DNA from 3 places in the Pseudomonas sp. S3_B11 genome. Region 3 is predicted to be linked to each of the others. Evidence: predicted binding sites of a transcription regulator. Region 3 holds the regulator's gene; each other region holds the start of a gene.

Region 1 (7,844 bases), 1.4 Mb from region 3:
CCTGCAACGGGCGCACGCGGCGCGGGAACTCGAGGTCTTGAGCTTGCAGCGCCTGTCCGAGCTGCTGCTGATCTGGGGCGCCGGTTGGTGGGCGCTGGCGTGGGTCAGCGAAGTATTGCGCTTTGCCCCGGCAAACCTGCAGGGCAGTTGGCTGCTGCTGGTTGCGGTGATCAGCGTGGCGGTGTGGACAGTCTTGGCGCAGCGCTTGAAATGGCCGGCGCTGGGGCTGCTGTGTACTTTGTTGATTCCGGCGGCGGGCTGCGTGCTGGTGGCAACGGGGCACAGCCACTATCACCCGGCCGCGAATTTCGGCTGGCTGGCCTGGCTGGCGGTATTTGCCGTGCATTTCCTTTCTCTCAAGCGCCTGGCGCCGATGCTGCCGGCCCCGGCGCGCAGTACGGCCCATGTGCTCGGTTGCTGGTTGCTGATGGCGGTGTTGATGCTGGAGTTGCGTTACGGCCTGCTGTTGCTGTCCGAGCAGTACAACGCCTGGCGCTGGCTGGCCTGGGCGATCCTGCCAGGCCTTTACCTGGTGCTGATGGCCACGCCGCGTGCCTTGCCGTGGCCGGTATCGGCCCAACCGCGCGAGTACCGTGTCTACGCGGCGGCGCCGATGGCGTTGTTGATGCTCGGTTGGTTCTGGCTGACCAACACCTTCAGCGATGGCAACTCAGAGCCGCTGCCTTATGTGCCGTTGCTCAATCCCTTGGAGCTGGGCCTGCTGTTCGCCTTGTTCGGTATCTATGTCTGGGCCCGCAATGCCGTGGAGCAATCGACGAACCGTTGGAATCGCGTCGGGCACATCGCTCAGTTGATCGCCGGTGTGTCGCTGTTCGCGTTCTTCACCGCCCTGGTGATGCGCAGTGCCCACCAGTGGATGGGGGTGCCATACGAGCTGGACGCGCTGCTCGAGTCGATGTTCGTGCAGGCCGGGTTGTCCATTGTCTGGACCCTGATCGCCCTGGGGCTGATGATCGGTGGGCATTTGCGCCACCGTCGTGAAGTGTGGCTGATCGGCGCGGCGTTGATCGCGGTGGTCGTGGCCAAGCTGTTCTTTGTCGAATTGAGTAACCGTGGCGGTCTGGCGCGGATTGTTTCGTTTATCGGTGTAGGCGTGTTGCTGTTGGTAGTGGGCTATTTTGCGCCGCTGCCGCCCAAGCGCCCGGAGACGGTCGTGCAGGATGAGCCGCCTATGCCTGTCAGTGAGGGAGTGTCGTCTTGAGTCGCAAGTTGAGTCGGATCGGGCTGGGCGTGGTGGGGTTATGGGCGGCATTGTCGGCCGTGGCCCAGGAGCAACCGACGGATTTTGCCCATCAGGTGCCAATGGCCTTGAGCGGCGAGGGGCCGTGGTATCGCCTCCCGTTGCCCCTGGACGTGCAGTTGCAGGCGCGACAGACCGACCTGAGCGATCTGCGGGTCTTCAACGCGGCCGGCCAGGCCCAGGCCTACGCCCTGGTGCGCGAGTCGGCCCAGAGCCGGGAAAACCGCACCCTCACCGACGTGAAGTGGTTCCCGCTGTACAACGCCGCCGATGACAATGAGCGCGCGCCCAGTGTGCGGGTGCAATCGAATGCCAACGGCACCTTGGTGGAAGTCCAACCCTCCAGCCGGCTCGAAGCTGGGGAGGAGGAGCTGCGTGGCTGGCTGCTGGATGCCAGCGCGATCAAGGCACCGTTGCAGCAGTTGGTGCTCGACTGGACCAGTGAGCGCGACGGTTTCCAGCGGTTTACCATCGAAGCCAGTGACGACTTGCAACACTGGCAGTCGTGGGGCGAAGGCCAGGTGGCGCGCTTGACCTTTGCCGATGAGCGAGTCGAGCAGCATGAAGTGAGCTTGCCGGGGCAATCGGCGCGTTACTTGCGGTTGTTGTGGGATTCGCCGTCCTCCGCGCCGATCCTGACCTCGGCCCAGTTGCAAAGCGCCAGCCGCGAAAGCTTGCCGTTGCCACTGGCCTGGTCGCAGCCATTGGCCGGCAGCACCGTGAAGGCTGGTGAATACACCTGGCAGTTGCCCATGGGGCTGAACATCGAGCAGGTGCAGGTCGAGCTGAGCCAGGCCAACAGCTTGGCGCCGGTGACCTTGGCCGGTCGCCGTGAAAGCAGCCATCCGTGGCAGCCGCTGGGCAGTGGTTTGCTCTATCGCCTGACCCAGAATGGCCAGGATGTGTTGCAAAACCAATTGCAACTGTCTGGCCAGACCGTACAGCAATTGAAATTGACCGTGGACGAGCGTGGCGGTGGTCTGGGCAGCGAAGCCCCGGCCCTGCGCTTTGCCGTGCGTCCGACCCAGGTGGTGTTCCTGGCGCGCGGCGAAGGACCTTACAGCCTGGCCCTGGGCAGCGCGACAGTGAAAGCGGCCAGCTTGCCCTTGACCACGCTGGTGCCCGATTACAAACCGTCGCGCCTGGCAACGCTGGGTACGGCGACCGTGAACGGCGCGGCCACGTCGACCCCGGCTGCGGCCACGGCAACCACGCCTGCGACGGTCGATACCAATTGGAAGAAAATCGGCTTGTGGGCGGTGCTGCTGCTCAGCGTGCTGTTCCTCGCGGCGATGGCGTTCAGCCTGCTGCGCAAGCCGCCGGTCAAGAGTTGAGGTGATTCATCGCGAGCAAGCTCGCTCCCACAATAGGCCACGTTCGTCGCAGCAACTCGGTCAACTGTGGGAGCGAGCTTGCTCGCGATAGCGTTCTCTCAACCAACAGAAATACCCAAGCGAACCGCTACCCCGTGAACTCAATCCTCCATTCCCCGTCTCATAGGAGGAATTAAGTCCCGACTCGCGCTAAACTGCGCTGGTTTTTCCGCCCCCTATTCTTCGGAGCCGTCCATGTCCCGCGTTACCTTGAGTCGCTATTTGATTGAGCAGACCCGCAGCAACAACACCCCTGCCGATCTGCGCTTTTTGATCGAAGTGGTGGCGCGTGCATGCAAGGAGATCAGCCACGCCGTCTCCAAAGGCGCGCTGGGTGGTGTCCTGGGCAGCATGGGCACCGAAAACGTGCAGGGCGAAGTGCAGAAGAAGCTCGACGTGCTGTCCAACGAAATCCTGCTCGAAGCCAACGAATGGGGCGGTCACCTGGCCGGCATGGCGTCCGAGGAAATGGACAATGCCTACCAGATCCCGGGCAAATACCCCAAGGGTGCCTACCTGCTGGTATTCGACCCACTGGACGGTTCGTCGAACATCGACATCAACGCACCGGTTGGCACCATCTTCTCGGTACTGCGTTGCCCGAACGAATACCTGAGCCAGAACGAAGCCTTGAATGAAAAGGCCTTCCTGCAGCCAGGCACCGAGCAGGTCGCAGCCGGTTATGCCATCTACGGCCCTCAGACCATGCTGGTGCTGACCCTGGGCGACGGCGTCAAGGGCTTTACCCTGGACCGCGAGATGGGCAGCTTCGTATTGACCCACGAAGACATCACCATTCCTGAAACCACCCAGGAATTCGCCATCAACATGTCCAACCAGCGTCACTGGGAAGCTCCGGTAAAACGCTACGTCGAAGAGTTGCTGGCGGGCGAAGAAGGTCCGCTGAAGAAGAACTACAACATGCGCTGGGTCGCCGCGATGGTTGCCGATGTGCACCGTATCCTGACCCGTGGCGGTCTGTTCATGTACCCGCGCGACAGCCGTGAGCCGTCCAAGCCGGGCAAACTGCGTCTGATGTACGAAGCCAACCCGATGTCGTTCCTGGTGGAACAGGCGGGCGGCGCTTCCACCGACGGCCACCAGCGTATCCTCGATATCAAGCCCGACGGCCTGCACCAGCGCGTGGCCGTATTCCTCGGCTCGAAGGAAGAAGTGGCGCGCGTCACGGCCTACCACAAGGAGTAAATCATGGCCGAGCCCTGGCAGCCGTTGCTCGATTGGTGGTTTGGTTCAGCCAAGACACCGGACGAGATATCGGCTGACAGAGGCAAGCTGTGGTTCGGCAAACGCCATGATCGCCAGGCCAACGAGCGCTTCGGCGACCTGGCCGAGCAGGCACTGACCGGCGAATTGACCGACTGGGCGCAACGCCCGGAAGGTTGGCTGGCCCTGGTGCTGCTACTCGACCAACTCCCGCGAATGATCTTCCGCGACACCCCCAAGGCCTTCTCCGGTGACCTGCGTGCCCAGGCGCTGGTAGCCCAGGGCATGGCTGCGGGTTTCGACCGGCAACTCAAACCGATCCAACGCGTATTCATCTACCTCGTGCTCGAACACTGCGAAAGCCTCGCGGTGCAGAACGAGGCCGTGTCGCGGTTTATCGACCTGGTGCGAGAACAACCGGAGGCGCAGCGGGCGGTGTTTGAAGACAACCTGGATTATGCCGAACGGCATCAGAAGATCATTGCCCGGTTTGGGCGCTTTCCCCATCGCAATGCGGTGTTGGGGCGCGAGTCTACAGCTGAGGAAGTGGAATTCTTGAACAGGCCTGGGTCCAGGTTCTGATTTTGCTGTGAGGCTGATACCGTCTTCGCGAGCAGGCTCGCTCCCACACTGGATTTTCGTTGAGCGCAAAATGTGCGTCCGCTGAAGTTCTAATGTGGGAGCGAGCCTGCTCGCGAAGAGGCCGCAAAAGCACTAGATCCGGAAACTACCCACCAACTGCTTCAACCGCGCCGCCTGCTGCTCCAGGTCGGCACAGGCCCGCAAGGTGGCTTGCAGGTTTTCCACGCCTTCCTGGTTCAGGGTGTTGATCTCGGTGATATCGACGTTGATCGACTCCACCACGGCGGTCTGTTCTTCGGTGGCGGTGGCCACGGACTGGTTCATGCCGTCGATTTCACCAATACGCTGGGTCACGCTGCCCAGGCGTTCGCCGGCCTGGTTGGCGATGCCGACGCTGCTTTCGCTCTGGCGCTGGCTGTCGGTCATGGTCAGTACCGCTTCCCGGGCGCCGACTTGCAGTTCTTCGATCATCTTCTGCACTTGCTGCGCCGAATCCTGGGTGCGGTGGGCCAGGTTGCGCACTTCATCGGCCACCACCGCGAAGCCGCGCCCGGCTTCACCGGCACGGGCCGCTTCGATGGCGGCGTTAAGGGCGAGCAGGTTGGTCTGCTGGGAAATGCTGGTGATCACCTCAAGAATCTGGCCGATGTTCACCGTGTTGCTGTTCAAGGTTTCGATGTTGCCGCACGAATCGCTGATCTTGGCCGACAACTGTTGCATGGCCGCGATGGTTTTATCCACCACTTGTTGGCCATCTTCGGCCAGGCTGCGCGCATCGCTGGAATGCTGCGAGGCGAGGGCGGCGTTCTGGGCGATTTCCTGGGCGGCGGCACCGAGCTGGTTGATGGCCGCGGCCACGCTGCTGGTGCGCGAAGCCTGCTGGTCGGAGTTGAACATCGACGAGTTGGACGCGCTGACCACGCGCAGGGCGACTTCGTTGACCTGGCCGGTGGCCGAGGCCACTTCACGGATCGAGGTATGAATGCGTTCGACAAAGCGGTTGAACGAAGTCCCCAGCGCGCCGAATTCGTCGTGGCCGTGGATGACCAGGCGCCGGGTCAGGTCGCCTTCGCCTTCGGCGATGTCGTGCATGGCGCGGCCCATGGTCAGCAGCGGCTGCATCAGCACGCGGATCAACATGCCGAGCAGGGCGATGATGAATACCACGGCAATGACCATGGCGATCAGCGCCGACGTACGGAACTCACTGAGCATCGCCAGCGCGGTGTCCTTGTCGAGCACCAGCGCCACGTACCAGTCGGCTCCCGGCACGCCGTTGACGTGGGTGAAGGAGATGAATTGGGTCTTGCCGTCGAGGTCGACTTCTTTCACGCCCGGGCTGATTTGAGGCGCGCCGTTAGGGTAGGCCTCGGCCAGGGTCTTGAGCACGCGCTTGCTGTCGGGGTGGATCAGGATCTTGCCGTCGGCACTGACGATGAACGCGTGGCCGTGGCCGCCGAAGTTCAGCGAGTTGATGATGGCGCTGACGCTGGACAGGTCGATGTCCGCACCGGCCACGCCGATCATCTGGTTCTGGTGCTGCACCGGGGTGGCGACGGTAATCACCAGCTTGCCCGACGAGGCGGCGATGTAGGGTTCGGTGACGATGGTTTGCTGTGCGCTGTTGGCGGCCTTGTACCAGCCACGGGCACGCGGGTCGTAATCGGCGGCGCGATTGCCGGCCGGTACCGAGAACATCACGCCGTCGGTGCCACCAAAATAACTGAGCTGGAAATTGCTGGTGTAGGCCGGCAGGCCTACGGCGCGCTTGAGGCTGTCGGCACTGCTGCCGTCCACGGCAATCTGCTGGGCCAGCGATTGCAGCAACTGGATGCGGCCGTCGACCCACGTCTGGATGTTGCGGCTGGTCAGGCTGCCGAGTTCCTGCATGGAGGTTTCGGTGCTGGCATTCAAGCTCTGGCGTTGACGATAGTCGTTGAACAGGATGAAACAGGCGAATGCAACGGCCACCACGAGGGCGGCAGCCAGCAGGATTTTATGGCTGAATTTCATGTTTCTGGTCATTAATAACACTACCGCGGAGGGACGGGTCAGGACGGGCTGTCAATTTGCCATAACGCATTGGTTTGCGCTGTTTCTTTTTATCGGCGTGCCAGACCGCCCCATCAGCGGTAGCGGTTCAATTCCGACGAAATGCACGACGCTGTCACAAAGTGAGTGTTTCACCGATGAAACACCTGCCCAGACCCAATAAATACCGGGGGTGTAGGGGAACCAGATAGGGGTTTTCTCTTCTAAGCTTCTGGTTGGCACCTGCCACCCCCCTTCCGTTCCAGGAGTTACACCATGTCGCTGCGATCTATCGCCTTGTTGTTTGTGTGTGTCGTATTGACTGCATGCAGCAAGGTCAACCAGGAAAACTACTCGAAGCTGTCGGCTGGCATGCCCAAGTCTGAAGTCGAAACGTTACTGGGGAAACCGACCGATTGTTCAGGCGCGCTCGGCATGTCCAGCTGCACCTGGGGCGACCAGAAAAGCTTTATCAGCGTGCAGTACGCCGGTGACAAAGTGTTGATGTTTTCCGGCCAAGGCCTGAAGTAAACCGAGGCCAGAGGCCTGCGGGAGAAAAATAATGATGCGGTTAGTTTTTGTGCTTTTGGCTGGCCTGATTTTGGCTGGCTGTGCCACTTCTGGCGAAGATCCGCTGGCACCCAAGACGGTCAACAGCGTCAATCTCAAGCGCTACCAAGGGACCTGGTATGAGTTGGCCCGCCTGCCCATGTATTTCCAGCGCAATTGCGCGCAATCGGAAGCTCACTACACCCTCAAGCCAGACGGCAACGTGGGAGTGCTCAATCGCTGCCTGACCTCGGACTGGCAGTGGGAAGAAGCCAGGGGCACCGCCACGCCGCAGGTGCCGGGCAAGACCGACAAGCTCTGGGTCGAGTTCGACAACTGGTTTTCGCGGATCGTGCCGGGCGTGGCGAAAGGGCAATACTGGGTGTTGTACGTCAGCGATGACTACAAGACCGCCATCGTCGGCGACCCAAGCCGTCGCTACATGTGGCTGCTGTCCCGTACACCGACCGTCAATAGTGTCGTGCGCGAGGAGCTGCTGAGCAAGGCACGCCAGCAGGGCTACGACACCACGCGCCTGATCTGGCGCGCGTCGGATCGACAGATGGCCAAGACCTCGAACTGACTGTCACCCGAAAACCGAAGTGGGAGCGAGCTTGCTCGCGATAGCGGACTTTCAGTCAACATGTATGTTGAAGGTAAAGGCCCTATCGCGAGCAAGCTCGCTCCCACAGGGTTGATTGGGTCAGCCTAAAAGTTCGCGCAGTACCTGGGTAAACGCCCGGGCGCTTTGCTCTTCGCCGGCATGCCGCCCATCGCGCACCACCCACCGACCGCCGACCATCACATCGCGCACCTGGCGATCG
Region 2 (7,844 bases), 2.0 Mb from region 3:
ACGGCGATGGCCAGGTTGTTTTTCTGTTGGTTGAAGTTCCCGGCGGTCACGTTGATGCCGATGTTGCCGGAGCCATTGTTGCCCGCATTGGTGAGCGAGGCGTTGTTTTGCGTCGAGTTGTTCTTGACGTAGTTGTTGTTATTGACCTGCGTGGCGCTGGAGGCGGCGACAGCCGAGCCGAAGATGAAGCTTTCGTCGGCGGTGGCCAGGGCGGCGGCGTTGTCTTGCTGGTTGCCGTCGCCGCCGGCAATGTTGGCGCCCATGTTGCCGTTGCTGCCATTGAGCGAGTCAGTGGCTTCAGCGGTGTTTCTGGTGGCCTGGTTGGTCACCACGTTGCCGTCGCTGTTCTGCTCATCCAGCACCGTAGCCCCAGCGCCGGCATTGATGGAGAGCAATTGATCCAGCGTCGGCCCTTGCTGATGGCCGTTGCCATGACCGTGACCATTGCCATGGCCATTATTGTTGTCGTTTCCTCCAGCCTGTGCCGCCATTGTCATGACCGCGGCGAGAGCGAAAACCAATGGTTTGAGTGCCATTGTAGGTTTCATGGTGTTTCTCCTTGCGTGTCGTTGGTTAAGTGTCGGTACTTTCTTATGTAGCCTCCGGGTCAATCAGCAACCCGGATGCTCAGGGTGTTAGCCATACGGTTTCCCACCCCTGCGCTCTGGTTCACCTGGATTACCCCTCGGCTGCCGGTGAAGGCCTGGTCGCTGGTAACGACCTGGCGACTGCCGGTTGGGGTGCCAGTTGCTCCTGAGTTCGGTAGCAACGCCACGTTCTGTTGAGACAGGGCGCTGTCATCAATGCTCTGCGGATGGGCGCTGATGCCCACCCGCATGACATTGGCCATCTGGTTGTTGGCCCCGGCGGACTGGTTGACGCCCAGTACACCGTTGCCGTTGGTGAAGGAGTTGCCGCCGATACGGGCGGTGGCGTTCATGGAAGGGTCGGCCGGCGTGTCGACGCGTTGCTGTACGCGGGTGCTGGCCTGGGCGTGGCTGCCAATGGCGATGGCCCGGGTGTTGGTTTGCTGGATCTGGTCGCCGGCGGCCTGGTTGACGTTGAAGTTGCCGGTGTAATGGCTGCCGGAATCCTGCAGGTTGGCGTTACTGACCACCGCAACACCTGGATCGGCAAATACGGTGAAAGAACTGAGCAGGGAAAGCATGAACAGGGCGAGCAGAAACAGCACGGGCTTCATCTCACTGGCCTCCCGCCAGCCGACCCAGCGGGGCCAGGCCGGAACTCAGCGAGCGGTTGATGGTGCCGGAGATCGCGCCGCCGCCACCGTGACCGGCATTCATGCCCGGCGTACCGTTGGGATTGCTCACGACGTTCAGGCCTTGCACGCCGGTATTCGGGTTGACGGTGTTGCGGATCGACGAGCCGCTGGCCACGCTGGCAAATTCGCCATCGCTCAGTTCGGTGCTGGCGGTCGCCTGGTGGATTCGTTCGGAGGGGTTGGCATTGACGGTGGTCGGGTAGGGATCTTTGCCACCGTTGCGACCAATTGCGATGGGCTGCACGTCACGGTTGAGGACAATGACGCCGTTGCCCTCGGCCTGCGCTGGCAGACTGAGCGTTGCGCTGGCGGCGCAGCCGATCAACAGCAGACAGGTCAAACTTCTCTCGAAAGTCCCCACGGCATCGATTCCTTCTTCGGTGGGCTGGCCCTGGTCCAGCGTTGCGAAGTGGGGTAGAGCAGGTGTCGTGCCGAGTTTTGAAATACCTTTAAATTCAATGAGTTGTATTTTTAGACGGTATGCCGGGTGGAAGGGGTGTTTCAGCGCTGAGACACGGCACAGGGTGACTAACCGGTCACTTACTGTTCCAGGCCTCTGGATCCAGGCTTTTGGGCGGGTGTTTCAGAAACTTGACAGTCTTGATGGCAATTTGATGAAGCGGCGTTGGATCCGGGTTTGGAGCGACTGCGCTGTTTCAAGAATGGAACAGATCACCCCGCGATCAGGCTTGAAGCAGCTGGCTAACGACGGCGAACACTTGCTGTTGGCGTTGCGCCCAATCGCCTTCAATGACCTGGAACGGTTGCCGGTGTCCGCTCAGCCAAGCCTCGATCGCTTCAAAAAACGCCAGCCGTTCAGCCAATTCAGGTTGGCAACGCAAGCCGTCGCCGGTCCATTCGACCTGCTCGGGGCTCAGCAGCAGGTGCAGGTCATAATGGCGGGCCAGCAGGGCCGGTTCGAGCCAGTCCGGGCAGTCGCCGAACAGGGTTTGGCTCCAGAGGATGTTGCTCAACAGGTGAGTATCGAGGATCAACAGCGCCGGACGGCGGGCACGCGCTTCATCTTCCCAGGCCAGTTGGCCGGAGGCGATGTCGGTGATGTCGGCCAGGCAGGTATCGCGTTGGGTCTGCTCCATGAAATGGCGCACGTACTCATCCACCCGCACGCCACCAAAGTGTTCCTGCAATTGCGCCGCCAGCCAACTCTTGCCGCTGGATTCCGGGCCGGTCAGCACCACTACCTTCATGCGCGCAGGGCCGGATCGGCGCGCCATTCCCGCCAGCCTTGCACGGCCAGCAGGGTGAACAGGGCGTAGAGCGCCGCTGTCAGGTGCAAGCCCTTGTAGATGAACAGGCCGACGAAGATCACGTCCAGGACGATCCACAGCGGCCAGCATTGCACGCGTTTTTGCGCCATCCACCACTGGGCCACGAGGCTGAAACCGGTGAGCGCGGCATCGAGCCAGGGCTGGGCGGCATCGGTCCAGTGGGCCATGGCGGCCCCCAACAGCAGGCTGCCTGCCGCACCGATAGCCAGGCCGAACAGCACTGACGACCCGCCGAGGCGGCTGACCTGGCGTCCATCATGATTGTGCCCGGCGCGGGTCCATTGCCACCAACCGTAGAGTTGCAGCACCGCGTAGACAACCTGCAGCAGCATGTCCGAGTACAACTTCACCTCGAAAAAAATCCAGCTGTACAGCAACACCATGACCAGGCCGATCGGCCAGCACCAGGGGTTCTGTTTGACGGTCAACCAGACGGCGATCACGCCGAGGGCTGCGGCAAACAGTTCAAGCCCGGACATGGCGGTTCCTTGGGGAAATGGAAGAGGGCGGCGATTGTAAACGCTATGGCGTGGACAGCTCCAATACCAATGTTGAATGTGCCGCTGCTATCGCGAGCAAGGGATTACGATCGTTCCCACGCTCCTGCGTGGGAATGTCGCCAGGGACGCTCTGCGTTCCGCTTCTGGAATGTGACGCAGAGCGTCACGGGATGCATTCCCACGCGGAGCGTGGGAACGATCAAAACACAGAACCCCTGTGGGAGCGAGCTTGCTCGCTCCCACAGGGGGGCTACCGATCGTTAGACCCGGAACTGCGTGAGCAACCCGTTCAACTGTTCACTCAACGCCTTGAGGCGGGTGCTTGCCTGGCTGGATTGTTCGGCGGCCATGGCGGTGCTGTGAGACAGTCCGGCAGCCTGGGTGACGTTCTGGTTGATGTCTTCCACCACATGGGCCTGTTGCAACGTGGCGCTGGCGATGGAGGCGTTCAGGCTGTTGAGATTGCGCAGGGCCTGGCCGATGGCGTTGAGGCTGGCACCGGCCAGGCCGGCTTGTTCAATGGTCAGTTGCGAAGCTCGGCTGCTGTCGCTGATGACTTTCACGGCAGCTTCGGAATGACTTTGCAGGCGCTCGATCATCGCCTGGATCTCTGCAGTGGACTTTTGCGTACGCTGGGCCAGCAGCCGCACTTCATCGGCGACCACCGCGAAGCCCCGGCCTTGTTCGCCGGCGCGGGCGGCTTCGATCGCTGCGTTGAGAGCCAGCAGGTTGGTCTGCTCGGCAATGGAGCGAATCACCTCCAGCACGCTGCCAATCTGGGTGCTTTCACTCGCCAGGGTGCGGATCACTTCCACCGCCTGGTCGATGGTCTGGGACAGGCGGTCGATCTGCTGCAAGCTGCCATCGATGTTGACCTGGCCTTGCTGGGCCTGGGATTCGGCGTCGCGCATCTCACTGGCCGCGTGCTCGGCGTTCTTGGCCACGTCCTGCACACCATAGGTGACTTCATTGATCGCGGTCGCCACCAGCTCCATTTGTTGCGACTGCTGCTGGCTGCGTTCCTGAGCCTGCGCCGCATCGTTGCCCAATTCGTTGGAAGATTGCCCCAGCGCACTGGCCGAAGCTTGCAGTTGGGTCACCACTTGCCGCAACTTGGCGGTAAAGGCGTTGAAATGCCGCGCCAGTTGCGTGACTTCGTCCTGGCCGTGGGTGTCGAGGGTGCGGGTCAGGTCGCTCTCGCCGCTGGCGATGTTGGCCATGGCGTTGACCGTTTCCTGCAACGGGCCGACGATGCTGCGCACGATCAGGGTCAACAGCAGGCCCATGAGCAGGGTGATGATCAAACCGACCACCGAGGCCTTGATTACCTGGGATTGGAACTCGGCCTGGACGTCATCCACGTACACGCCTGAGCCGATGATCCAGCCCCAGGGTTCGAACAGTTGGACGTAGGAGGTCTTGCCCACCGGGGCCTCGGCGCCCGGTTTCGGCCAGAGGTAGTTGATCATGCCGGCGCCCTTGGACTTGGCGATGGCAACCATCTCGTTGAACAGCGCATAGCCGTTCGGGTCGCGGATGGCCGAGAGGTTCTGGCCTTCAAGCTTCGGGTTGGCCGGGTGCATGATCATGACCGGCGTCAGGTCGTTGATCCAGAAATAGTCACTCTGGTTATAGCGCAGGCCACGCACGACGCTGAGGGCCTGCTTTTGCGCGGCGTCACGGGTCAGGGTGCCGGCCGCTTCCAGGCCTTGGTAGTAAGTCAGCACGCCGCTGGCGGTCTGCACCACGTGCTGGGTTTTCTGCACCTTGGCTTGGTAGAGGTCGTTGTGGATCTGATTAAGCATCAAGGCGCCGAGCGTGAACAACATCACGATGGCCACGACCAGGATGAGCCACAAGCGTCGGCTGATCGACACACTGCGCAAGCTATTCATACGCTGTCACTCCGGTTTTTATTCTTGTCATATCGACGGTCGGCACTGTAGCGCCCGGCCGCTATCGGTAATTGACCTGAGTCACAACGCGGCAGCGTTATCAGGGCTTGTCTGATAGGATTTCGGCCCCGCAGCGCAAAACCTGAGCCGGTTCTCATTTTTCATTGGTTTTTTTGAAAGGTCGCGGTTATCGTGCACCCGCTGCGGGGGTACCTGCATGACACTTGAATATTGATAAGACCTGCATGAACAGTGTCTTTTTTGGGGGATGAATGGATTTGTGGACTGCCTTTTCGGCATTGATTCTTGGCGTAGTGGAAGGCTTGACGGAGTTTCTGCCGATTTCCAGCACCGGGCACCAGATCATTGTCGCCGACTTGCTTGAGTTCGGTGGCGAGCGCGCGATGGCGTTCAACATTATCATCCAGCTCGGCGCGATCCTGGCGGTGGTCTGGGAGTTCCGCCGCAAGATCTTCGACGTGGTGCTGGGCCTGCCGACACAACCCAGCGCCCGCCGCTTTACCGCCAACCTGCTGATCGCCTTCCTGCCCGCCGTGGTCTTGGGCGTGCTGTTAGCCGACTGGATCCACCACTACCTGTTCAACCCGATCACGGTGGCCACTGCGTTGGTGGTGGGCGGCCTGGTGATGCTCTGGGCCGAGAAGCGCCAGCACCAGGTGCACGCTGAAACTGTGGACGAGATCTCCTGGAAGGACGCGCTGAAGGTCGGCCTGGCCCAATGCATTGCGATGATCCCAGGCACCTCCCGTTCCGGTGCGACCATCATCGGTGGCCTGCTGTTCGGGCTGTCGCGTAAAACCGCTACCGAGTTTTCGTTCTTCCTGGCGATGCCGACCATGGTCGGCGCGGCAGTCTACTCGGGCTACAAATACCGTGAGTTGTTCGTCCCGGCGGATTTCCCGGTGTTCGCCATTGGCTTCGTCACGGCGTTCATTTTCGCCATGATTGCGGTCAAGGGTCTGCTGCGATTCATCGCCAGCCACAGCTACGCCGTGTTCGCCTGGTATCGAATCGCCTTCGGCCTGTTGATCCTGGCAACCTGGCAGTTCGGCTGGGTGGACTGGACCGCTGCCAAGCCATGAACGAATCAGGCAAGCGCAAACGTGCCGGGCGCAATGCTGAAGGCACCGTGCAGCACCTGCGGCTCAAACTGATGGTGTTTGCGCTGCTCTGTGCCTTGCCATTGTTCGGTTCGCTGCTGTTCGGGCTGCGGGCGGTGTCGTGGGTGCCGATGGTGGCTTATGGCGTCGTCAGCGTGGTGGCATTCCTGCTGTACTGGAGCGACAAGCGCAAGGCGCGCGCCGACACCTGGCGCACCCCGGAAAACGTGCTGCATGCGGTGGAGCTGACCGGCGGTTGGCCCGGAGCCTTGCTGGCCCAGCAGCTGTTTCGCCACAAGACCCGCAAAGTGTCGTTTCAGGTCGTGTTCTGGTTCATCGTGCTGCTGCACCAGGTGTTCTGGATCGACCAGTTGTTCCTGGGCAGCTATCTGTTTTGAATGGCTAGAGCAACAAGCCCACCTGCGTGCGCTTGGGCAATTTGCTGACCACCAATTGGTGTGAGCGTTGCAGCAGGCCACGCAGCTCTTCGGCATCCAGCGGGTAGGGCACCTGCATGATGACCCACTGGGCTCGCGCCAGGTAAGGCGCGGGATGAATGCCCGGCCGGTCGCAATGGCCCAGGAACAGATCCTTGTCGACCTTGAACGCCAGCGAGTCGCCTCGCAGGCCCTGCAGGGCGAACATCTTGTTCCCGGCAATGGAAAATACCCGTACGCCACCCCATTTGTAGTCCTCCCTGGCGCCGGGCAGGCCCAGGCAAAACTGCGCGACATCCTCTTCGCTCAACCTCATATCGTTCTATCTCCACAGCCCTCGAAGGCTTCCACCAAATGATCGATCCATGCACGCACCGCTGGCAGCATGCCGCGCCGATGCGGGTAGACCGCCTGGAGCCAGCCATCGGGCGATGACCATCCAGGCAAGAGTTCCACCAGTGTGCCGTCCCGCAATTCCTGCTCGCAATACATGCTCGGCAATAAAGTGAAGCCCAGGCCGGCGAGGGTGCAGGCGCGGCGCACAATGAAGTCGTCAATACCCAGGCGGGCTTCCAGGCCCAGTTCCACACGCCGCCCATCGGCGCTGACCAGGCGCAGGTGCACCTGGCGATCGGCTTCCAATGCCCCCAGCACCGGCAACTGTTTGAGGTCATCCGGGGTTTCGATCCGCCGTCCTTCGACAAAGGCCGGGCTGGCAACCATCATCAGCCGCGCCTGGCGCAGGCGCCGGGTCATCAGCAAGGGATCCTCGTCCCCCAGGTCGCGCACGCGCAACGCCACATCGATGCCTTCGCCGATCAAGTCCACCCGCCGGTTGAGCAGGGTCATATCCAGTTGCACCAAAGGGTATTTCACCAGGAAGGTTTCGATTATCACCGGCAGGAACTGGTGGGCCAGGCCCACCGGACTGGACACCCGCAATCGGCCGCGGGGCTCGCTGGACATGCTCGCCACCGCTTCGTCGGCCATCTCGGCCTCCAGCAACATGGCCTGGCAATGGCGCAGATAACGTTCGCCGACCGCGGTCAATTTCAATTGGCGGGTGGTGCGCTGGAGCAACCGGGCGCCGAGGCGTTCTTCCAGCTCGGCGATGCGCCGCGACAGTCGTGACTTGGGGATGCCCAGCAACCGCCCGGCCGCTGCGAAACCGCCGGCTTCGACGACTTTGGCGAAGTAGTACAAGTCATTGAGATCTTGCATGTTGAACTCGATTGTCCTGTCAGTGGGACAAACTATCGCATTTGTGCTGACTTATCGATCATTGGCTTCATCGATAGGATTGTCGCCAATTGATCGCCC
Region 3 (7,844 bases):
GGTCAGCGGGACCTTGATGACGATCTTCGAGCCCTGGCCCTTGGTCGAGTAGATATTGATCGAACCGTTGAGCTGGGAAATCTTGGTTTTCACCACGTCCATGCCCACGCCACGGCCCGACACGTCGGAAATCTCGGTCTTGGTCGAGAAACCCGGGGCGAAGATCAGGTTGTAGCACTCGGTGTCGCTCAGGCGGTCGGCGGCATCCTTGTCCATCACACCGCGTTTCACCGCGATGGATCGCAACACGTTCGGATCCATGCCTTTGCCGTCGTCGGAGATCGACAGCAGGATGTGGTCGCCTTCCTGCTCGGCGGCCAGGATCACCTTGCCGCTGCGGACCTTGCCCGAGGCTTCGCGCTCTTCCGGCGACTCGATGCCGTGGTCGACCGCGTTGCGCACCAAGTGGACCAGCGGGTCGGCCAGGGCCTCGACAAGGTTCTTGTCGAGGTCGGTCTCTTCACCCACCAGTTCCAGGTTGATTTCTTTCTTGAGCTGGCGAGCCAGGTCGCGAACCAGGCGCGGGAAGCGCCCGAAGACTTTCTTGATCGGCTGCATCCGGGTCTTCATGACCGCGGTCTGCAGGTCCGCCGTGACCACGTCGAGGTTCGACACGGCCTTGGACATGGCTTCGTCCTGGCTATTGAGGCCCAGGCGCACCAGACGGTTACGCACCAGCACCAGTTCGCCGACCATGTTCATGATCTCGTCCAGGCGTGCGGTATCGACCCGAACGGTAGTCTCGGCTTCGCTGGCCGGTTTTTCCGCTGGCGCAGCCGCCGCAGCACGGGCAGGTGCCGGGGCCGCAGTGGCAGCAGGCTTGGCGGGTTCGGCCTTCGGTTCCGGTGCCTTGGCAGCGGGTTTGGGCGCAGCCTTGGCTGCTGGAACAGCAGTGGCGGTAGTGCCGGCAGCAGGAGCGGCCGCGGCCTTCCCGACTTCTGTAAACTTGCCTTTGCCGTGCAGCTCGTCGAGCAGCGATTCGAATTCGTGATCGCTGATCAGGTCGCTGCCAGCCGCGGCGGCAGCCGGCTTGGCTGGCGCCGGCGCGGAAGCGATGGCCGAATCCAGCGCGTCAACGGCAAACGTGCCCTTGCCGTGCAACTGATCGAGCAAGGCTTCGAATTCGTCGTCGGTGATGTCGGAGTTGTCGCCCGCCGCTTTCGGGGCAGCCGGAGTCGCCGCTGGCGTGACCGCATCGGGAGCGAACTGGCCTTTGCCATGGAGCTGGTCGAGCAATGACTCGAACTCGTCGTCGGTGATTTCATCACTGGCGTCAGCTGTTGCATTGGCGGGCGGCGCAGCAGGTGCCGCCGGCGCTTCGGCTTGGGCCTTGACGGCGTTCAGCGAATCCAGCAGTTGTTCAAATTCGTTATCGGTGATGTCGCCCGACTCTTCGGCGACCGGCTCTTCAGCCACTGCCTCGGCAACCGGAGCCGCTTCATCAGCCGATTGCGGCTCCGCCAGGCGTGCCAGCGCGGCGAGCAACTCAGGCGTGGCAGCGGTGATCGGCGAGCGCTCACGCACTTCGCTGAACATGCTGTTGACCGCATCCAGCGCTTCAAGCACCACGTCCATCAGTTCCGAATCAACGCGACGCTCACCCTTGCGCAGGATGTCGAACACGTTTTCGGCAATGTGACAGCACTCCACCAGCTCGTTGAGCTGGAGGAAGCCGGCGCCTCCTTTTACAGTGTGGAAACCGCGAAAAATTGCATTGAGCAGATCCGCATCATCTGGTCGGCTTTCCAGCTCGACCAGCTGTTCGGACAGTTGCTCTAGAATCTCGCCGGCCTCAACCAGGAAATCCTGAAGGATCTCTTCATCGGCGCCGAAGCTCATTAATGGCTGCTCCTAAAACAGGGCTAAAACTCAGAATCCAAGGCTGGACAGCAAATCGTCCACATCGTCCTGACCGGACATAACGTCTTCTCTTTTATCGGCATGAATCTGCGGACCTTCACCCTGAGAGAGATGTTTTTGTGGATCTTTTTCAGCAAGCATCGCTTCACGGTCGTGTTCGATGCCTGCAAAGCGGTCTACCTGGCTGGCCATCAACACCAGTTTGAGCAGGTTACTTTCCACTTCGGTGACCAGTTGGGTCACACGCTTGATCACCTGGCCGGTCAGGTCCTGATAGTCCTGAGCCAGCAGAATATCGTTGAGGTTGCTTGCCACCGCGCGGTTCTCGGTGCTGCTGCGCGCCAGGAAACCGTCGACCCGACGGGCCAACTCCCGAAACTCTTCGGCGCCGACTTCGCGCCGCATGAACCGACCCCAGTCGGTGCTCAAGGCCTGGGCTTCTTCGCTCAGGCCGTTGACCAGGGGCGTTGCGCTTTCCACCAGGTCCATGGTGCGGTTGGCCGCGGCCTCGGTCAGCTTGACCACATAACCCAGACGCTCGGTGGCGTCGGTGATCTGCGAGACTTCCTCGGCCTGCGGCATATTCGGGTCGATCTGGAAATTGACAATCGCGCTGTGCAATTCACGCGTGAGCTTGCCCACCTCCTGATACAGACCGCGGTCACGGGTCTGGTTGAGCTCATGGATCATTTGAACCGCATCGCCAAAACGACCTTTTTCAAGGCTGTCGACCAGTTCGCGGGCATGTTTTTTCAGGGTCGATTCGAAATCACCCATTGAAGATTCGTTATCCATAGCTCCCCCGTGGCGCCGTTAACCGATGCGTTCGAAGATTTTTTCAATCTTCTCTTTCAACGCCTGGGCCGTGAAGGGTTTGACCACATAGCCGTTTACACCGGCCTGGGCCGCTTCGATGATCTGCTCGCGCTTGGCTTCGGCAGTGACCATCAGCACCGGAAGATGCTTGAGTTTTTCGTCGGCACGCACCTGGCGCAACAGGTCGATACCGGTCATGCCCGGCATGTTCCAGTCGGTGACCAGAAAATCGAAGTTGCCACTGTGCAACATCGGGAGCGCAGTGGTCCCGTCATCTGCTTCGGCCGTGTTGGTGAACCCAAGGTCACGCAACAGGTTTTTTATGATCCGCCGCATCGTTGAGAAGTCATCAACGATGAGGATTTTCATGTTCTTGTCCAATTCGACCTCCAAGCAGTCTTAAACGCGCCCAGCACCTGGACGCGCCATTTCAATCAATCCGGCACAACACTCGACAACGGTCTGGAGCACCACGGATGGAGACTGGCACAGCACCTGCCAGGCCAGCCTCGTTCGCAGTGTCCCCACACTGCCTGTCAACGCGCTCGCCACTCCCCCAAACGCCCCCGCAAACGGGCCGCGCACTGGCTGTGTAACTGGCTGACCCGCGATTCGCTGACCCCCAGGACCTCACCGATTTCCTTGAGGTTCAGCTCTTCGTCGTAGTACAGCGCCAAGACCAGCCGCTCACGCTCCGGCAAATTGGCAATCGCTTCCGCCAGCGCGCTCTGGAAACGTTCATCTTCCAGGTCACGCGACGGCTCCATGTGAGCACTCGCGTTATCCTCGTGCAGCCCTTCATGTTCGCCGTCCTGCAACAGGTCGTCGAAACTGAACAGGCGGCTGCCCAAGGTATCGTTCAAAATCCCGTAATAATCGTCGAGACTCAACTGGAGTTCGGCCGCAACCTCGTGATCTTTAGCGTCACGCCCGGTTTTAGCTTCAATTGCCCGAATTGCATCACTGACCATGCGGGTATTGCGGTGTACCGAACGCGGCGCCCAATCGCCCTTGCGGACTTCATCGAGCATGGCGCCGCGAATGCGAATACCGGCATACGTCTCGAAACTCGCGCCCTTGCTCGCGTCGTATTTGTTCGACACTTCGAGCAGGCCGATCATGCCCGCCTGGATCAAGTCTTCAACCTGGACACTGGCCGGCAACCGCGCCAGCAAGTGATAGGCGATACGCTTGACCAGTGGCGCGTAACGCTCGATCAATTCGTATTGGGCGTCCCGTGCCGATTTTTTATAGAGATGGTTGTAACCGCTGGCTGTCATAGCACGGGCCCTGCTGTTTGTTGCACAAGACGCTCGACGAAAAATTCCAGATGCCCGCGAGGGTTGGCCGGCAGTGGCCAGGTATCGACCTTCTGGGCGATGGCCTTGAACGCCAGCGCGCATTTGGAGCGTGGAAAGGCTTCATAAACGGCACGTTGCTTCTGGACGGCCTTGCGTACGCTTTCGTCGTAAGGCACTGCGCCGACGTATTGTAGGGCGACGTCCAGGAAGCGATCCGTGACCTTTGTCAACTTGGCGAACAGGTTGCGCCCTTCCTGCGGGCTCTGGGCCATGTTGGCCAGGACACGGAAGCGGTTCATGCCATAGTCGCGGTTAAGCAATTTGATCAGGGCATAGGCGTCGGTGATGGACGTCGGTTCGTCGCAGACCACCAGCAGCACTTCCTGGGCCGCGCGGACGAAACTGACGACCGAGTCACCGATACCGGCTGCGGTGTCGATCACCAGCACATCGAGATTGTCGCCGATGTCGCTGAAAGCCTGGATCAGGCCCGCGTGCTGGGCCGGGGTCAGGTGAACCATGCTCTGGGTGCCTGAGGCTGCCGGCACGATGCGAATCCCGCCCGGCCCCTGCAACAACACGTCACGCAGCTCACAGCGCCCTTCAATCACGTCCGCCAGCGTGCGTTTGGGTGTAAGCCCCAACAACACGTCGACGTTCGCCAGGCCCAGGTCGGCGTCCAGCAGCATGACCCGTCGGCCAAGCTCTGCCAGAGCCAGGGACAAGTTCACTGACACGTTAGTCTTCCCGACGCCACCTTTGCCGCCGGTCACCGCGATCACCTGTACGGGATGCATGCTGCCCATGTTCGTTCTTTACCTTGTCTTACTTAGACGGAGGCCACATTACTGGCTGCGCGTTCGCATACGGAACAATGCATGGCAGACCATCGATGTAGGTACAAAAAATATTCATGATTACCTCAGCCGACCTGCTTGGTCGGGCTGTGGTAGATATCAGCGAACATATCAGCCATGGCTTCTTCGCTGGGTTCTTCCTGCATTTGCACACTCACGGCACGACTGACCAGTTGATGACGGCGCGGCAGATGCAAATCATCCGGGATCCGCGGCCCGTCGGTCAGGTAGGCCACCGGTAATTCATGACCGATCGCCAGGCTCAACACCTCGCCCAGGCTTGCCGTTTCGTCCAGCTTAGTCAGGATGCAGCCGGCCAGCCCGCAGCGTTTGTAGCTGTGGTATGCGGCGGTTAGAACCTGTTTCTGGCTGGTGGTTGCCAACACGAGATAATTTTTTGACTTGATACCGCGTCCGGCCAGGCTTTCGAGCTGCATGCGCAGGGCTGGATCGCTGGCTTGCAAGCCTGCGGTATCGATCAGCACGACGCGTTTGCGCAGCAGCGGCTCCAGCGCCTGGGCCAGGGACTGGCCCGGATCCACATGGGTCACCGACACATTGAGGATCCGGCCGAGGGTCTTGAGTTGCTCCTGGGCACCGATGCGGAAACTGTCCATGCTCACCAGGGCAATGCTCTGGGCGCCGTACTTGAGTACATAACGGGCGGCGAGCTTGGCCAGGGTGGTGGTCTTGCCCATGCCGGCAGGGCCGACCATGGCAATTACCCCGCCTTCCTCCAGCGGCTCGACTTCCGGGGTCGCGATCATCCGCGCCAGGTGCGCCAGCAACATGCGCCAGGCCTGGCGAGGTTCTTCAATACCATTGATCAGCGCCAGCAGGTCCCGGGACAACGGGCCGGACAGGCCGATGCGTTGCAGGCGACGCCACAGGTTGGCCTGGGCTGGACGGCTGCCTTGCAGCTGGTTCCAGGCCAGGGAGCCGAGCTGGACTTCCATCAGCTCGCGCAGGCTGTTGAGTTCAAAGCGCATCGAGTCCAGGGCGCGCGGATCGACACCCCGGGCAGGCGCTGCGGGCGCCGGCTCAGGACGACGCGGTTCGGCTTGGGCCTGCTCGATCAGCGGTTCGGCAGCGGTCAACGGCAGGCCAGCCGTCAGCGGCTGACCGGCGAACAATTGACGATTGGTGCCTGCCGCGGCCTCGCCTTCGCTGCTGCGCAGGCTCAGCTCGGCCTGGGCGCTGGCGATGCGCGATTGAGTCTTGCGCAGCTCATCTTCGAGTTCCATGTTCGGAACCCGCGGGGCCAGCGCAGACAGTTTGTAATCCAGGGCCGCCGTCAGCTCGACACCGCCGGCGATACGACGGTTGCCAATGATGGCTGCTTCAGCGCCCAGCTCGTCACGAACCAGTTTCATGGCCTGACGCATGTCGGCGGCGAAAAAACGCTTCACTTGCATAAACCACTACCTCAGCCGTTGGGCCCTACTGTCGCAACGATGGTCACTTGCTTGTTGTCCGGTATTTCCTGGTACGCCAGCACATGCAACCCCGGGACCGCGAGGCGCCCGAATCGCGAGAGCATCGCGCGAATCGGACCGGCCACCAGCAGGATCACCGGTTGGCCTTGCATCTCTTGCCGCTGGGCTGCTTCGATCAGCGAACGCTGCAGCTTCTCGGCCATGCTTGGCTCCAGCAGAACACCCTCTTCCGAGCCTTGTCCTGCCTTCTGCAGACTATTGAGCAATATCTGTTCCAACCTTGGCTCCAAGGTGATCACAGGCAGCTCAGACTCAGTGCCTACAATGCTTTGGACGATTGCGCGGGACACGCCGACCCGAACCGCAGCCACCAGGGCGGCGGTATCTTGACTCTTGGAGGCGTTGTTGGCGATAGCCTCGGCAATACTGCGTATGTCGCGCACGGGCACCTGTTCGGCCAACAGCGCCTGCAGCACCTTGAGCAACTGCGACAACGAAATCACACCCGGCACCAGCTCTTCGGCCAGCTTCGGCGAGCCTTTGGCCAGTACTTGCAGGAGTTGCTGGACTTCTTCGTGGCCAATCAGCTCGCTGGAGTGCTTATACAGGATCTGGTTCAAGTGGGTCGCCACCACCGTACTGGCGTCCACCACGGTATAGCCGAGGGACTGGGCCTGGGCCCGCTGGCTGATTTCGATCCACACCGCTTCCAGGCCGAAAGCCGGATCCTTGGCGGTGATGCCGTTGAGGGAGCCGTAGACCTGCCCGGGGTTGATCGCCAGCTCGCGGTCGGGGTAGATCTCGGCTTCGGCCAGGATCACCCCCATCAGCGTCAGGCGGTAGGCGCTCGGCGCCAGGTCGAGGTTATCGCGGATATGCACGGTCGGCATCAGGAAGCCCAGGTCCTGGGACAGCTTCTTGCGCACCCCCTTGATCCGCGCCAGCAACTGACCACCCTGGTTGCGGTCGACCAATGGAATCAGGCGATAACCGACTTCCAGGCCGATCATGTCGATTGGCGTCACGTCATCCCAGCCCAGTTCCTTGGTTTCCATGGCACGGGCCGGCGACGGCAGCAGCTCCTGCTGGCGCTTGACCTCTTGCAGGGCCTGGACTTTCTGCACGTTCTGCTTCTTCCAGAACAGGTAGGCACCGCCGCCAGCCAGGGCAGCCATGCTCAGGAAGGAAAAGTGCGGCATGCCCGGCACCAGGCCCATGACTGCCATCAAGCCGGCGGCAACCGCCAGGGCCTTGGGCGAGGCGAACATTTGCCGGCCGATCTGCTTGCCCATGTCTTCGGAGCCCGAAGCGCGGGTCACCATGATCGCGGCAGCTGTGGATAACAACAGTGATGGCAATTGCGCCACCAAACCGTCACCGATGGTCAACAAGGCGTAAACCCTGCCAGCGTCGCCAAAACTCATGTTGTGCTGGAAGATACCGACAGCCATGCCGCCGATCAGGTTGATGAACAGGATCAGCAGGCCGGCGATGGCGTCACCGCGCACGAATTTGCTGGCACCGTCCATGGAACCGTAGAACTCGGCTTCCTGGGCCACTTCCAGGCGACGCAG

The links. The regulator FliA, encoded in region 3, starts transcription of late flagellar genes. The targets are predictions, from matches to a motif close to CTAAAGTTTNNNNNNNNNNNGCCGNTAA.
Region 1: the regulator FliA is predicted to act here: its motif matches at 6,543-6,570, upstream of AB4O22_RS24725 (methyl-accepting chemotaxis protein).
Region 2: the regulator FliA is predicted to act here: its motif matches at 5,086-5,113, upstream of AB4O22_RS09920 (methyl-accepting chemotaxis protein).

Annotation. Positions count from the first base shown of each region.
Region 1 covers NZ_CP162749.1:5,515,591-5,523,434, reverse strand. The annotation lists gene AB4O22_RS24745 (DUF2339 domain-containing protein) at 1-1,222, shown strand, start outside; gene AB4O22_RS24740 (DUF3999 domain-containing protein) at 1,219-2,595, shown strand; gene AB4O22_RS24735 (class 1 fructose-bisphosphatase) at 2,830-3,840, shown strand; gene AB4O22_RS24730 (DUF924 family protein) at 3,844-4,440, shown strand; gene AB4O22_RS24725 (methyl-accepting chemotaxis protein) at 4,573-6,465, opposite strand; gene AB4O22_RS24720 (hypothetical protein) at 6,748-7,002, shown strand; gene AB4O22_RS24715 (lipocalin family protein) at 7,034-7,603, shown strand; gene AB4O22_RS24710 (formimidoylglutamate deiminase) at 7,724-7,844, opposite strand, start outside.
Region 2 covers NZ_CP162749.1:2,141,151-2,148,994, forward strand. The annotation lists gene AB4O22_RS09895 (hypothetical protein) at 1-548, opposite strand, end outside; gene AB4O22_RS09900 (hypothetical protein) at 608-1,201, opposite strand; gene AB4O22_RS09905 (hypothetical protein) at 1,203-1,643, opposite strand; gene AB4O22_RS09910 (AAA family ATPase) at 1,966-2,490, opposite strand; gene pnuC (nicotinamide riboside transporter PnuC) at 2,487-3,050, opposite strand; gene AB4O22_RS09920 (methyl-accepting chemotaxis protein) at 3,332-4,966, opposite strand; gene AB4O22_RS09925 (undecaprenyl-diphosphate phosphatase) at 5,239-6,069, shown strand; gene AB4O22_RS09930 (DUF1294 domain-containing protein) at 6,066-6,485, shown strand; gene AB4O22_RS09935 (MmcQ/YjbR family DNA-binding protein) at 6,490-6,840, opposite strand; gene AB4O22_RS09940 (LysR substrate-binding domain-containing protein) at 6,837-7,745, opposite strand.
Region 3 covers NZ_CP162749.1:4,140,192-4,148,035, forward strand. The annotation lists gene AB4O22_RS18570 (chemotaxis protein CheA) at 1-1,839, opposite strand, end outside; gene AB4O22_RS18575 (protein phosphatase CheZ) at 1,870-2,655, opposite strand; gene AB4O22_RS18580 (chemotaxis response regulator CheY) at 2,674-3,045, opposite strand; gene fliA (RNA polymerase sigma factor FliA) at 3,213-3,956, opposite strand; gene fleN (flagellar synthesis regulator FleN) at 3,953-4,783, opposite strand; gene flhF (flagellar biosynthesis protein FlhF) at 4,900-6,249, opposite strand; gene flhA (flagellar biosynthesis protein FlhA) at 6,261-7,844, opposite strand, start outside.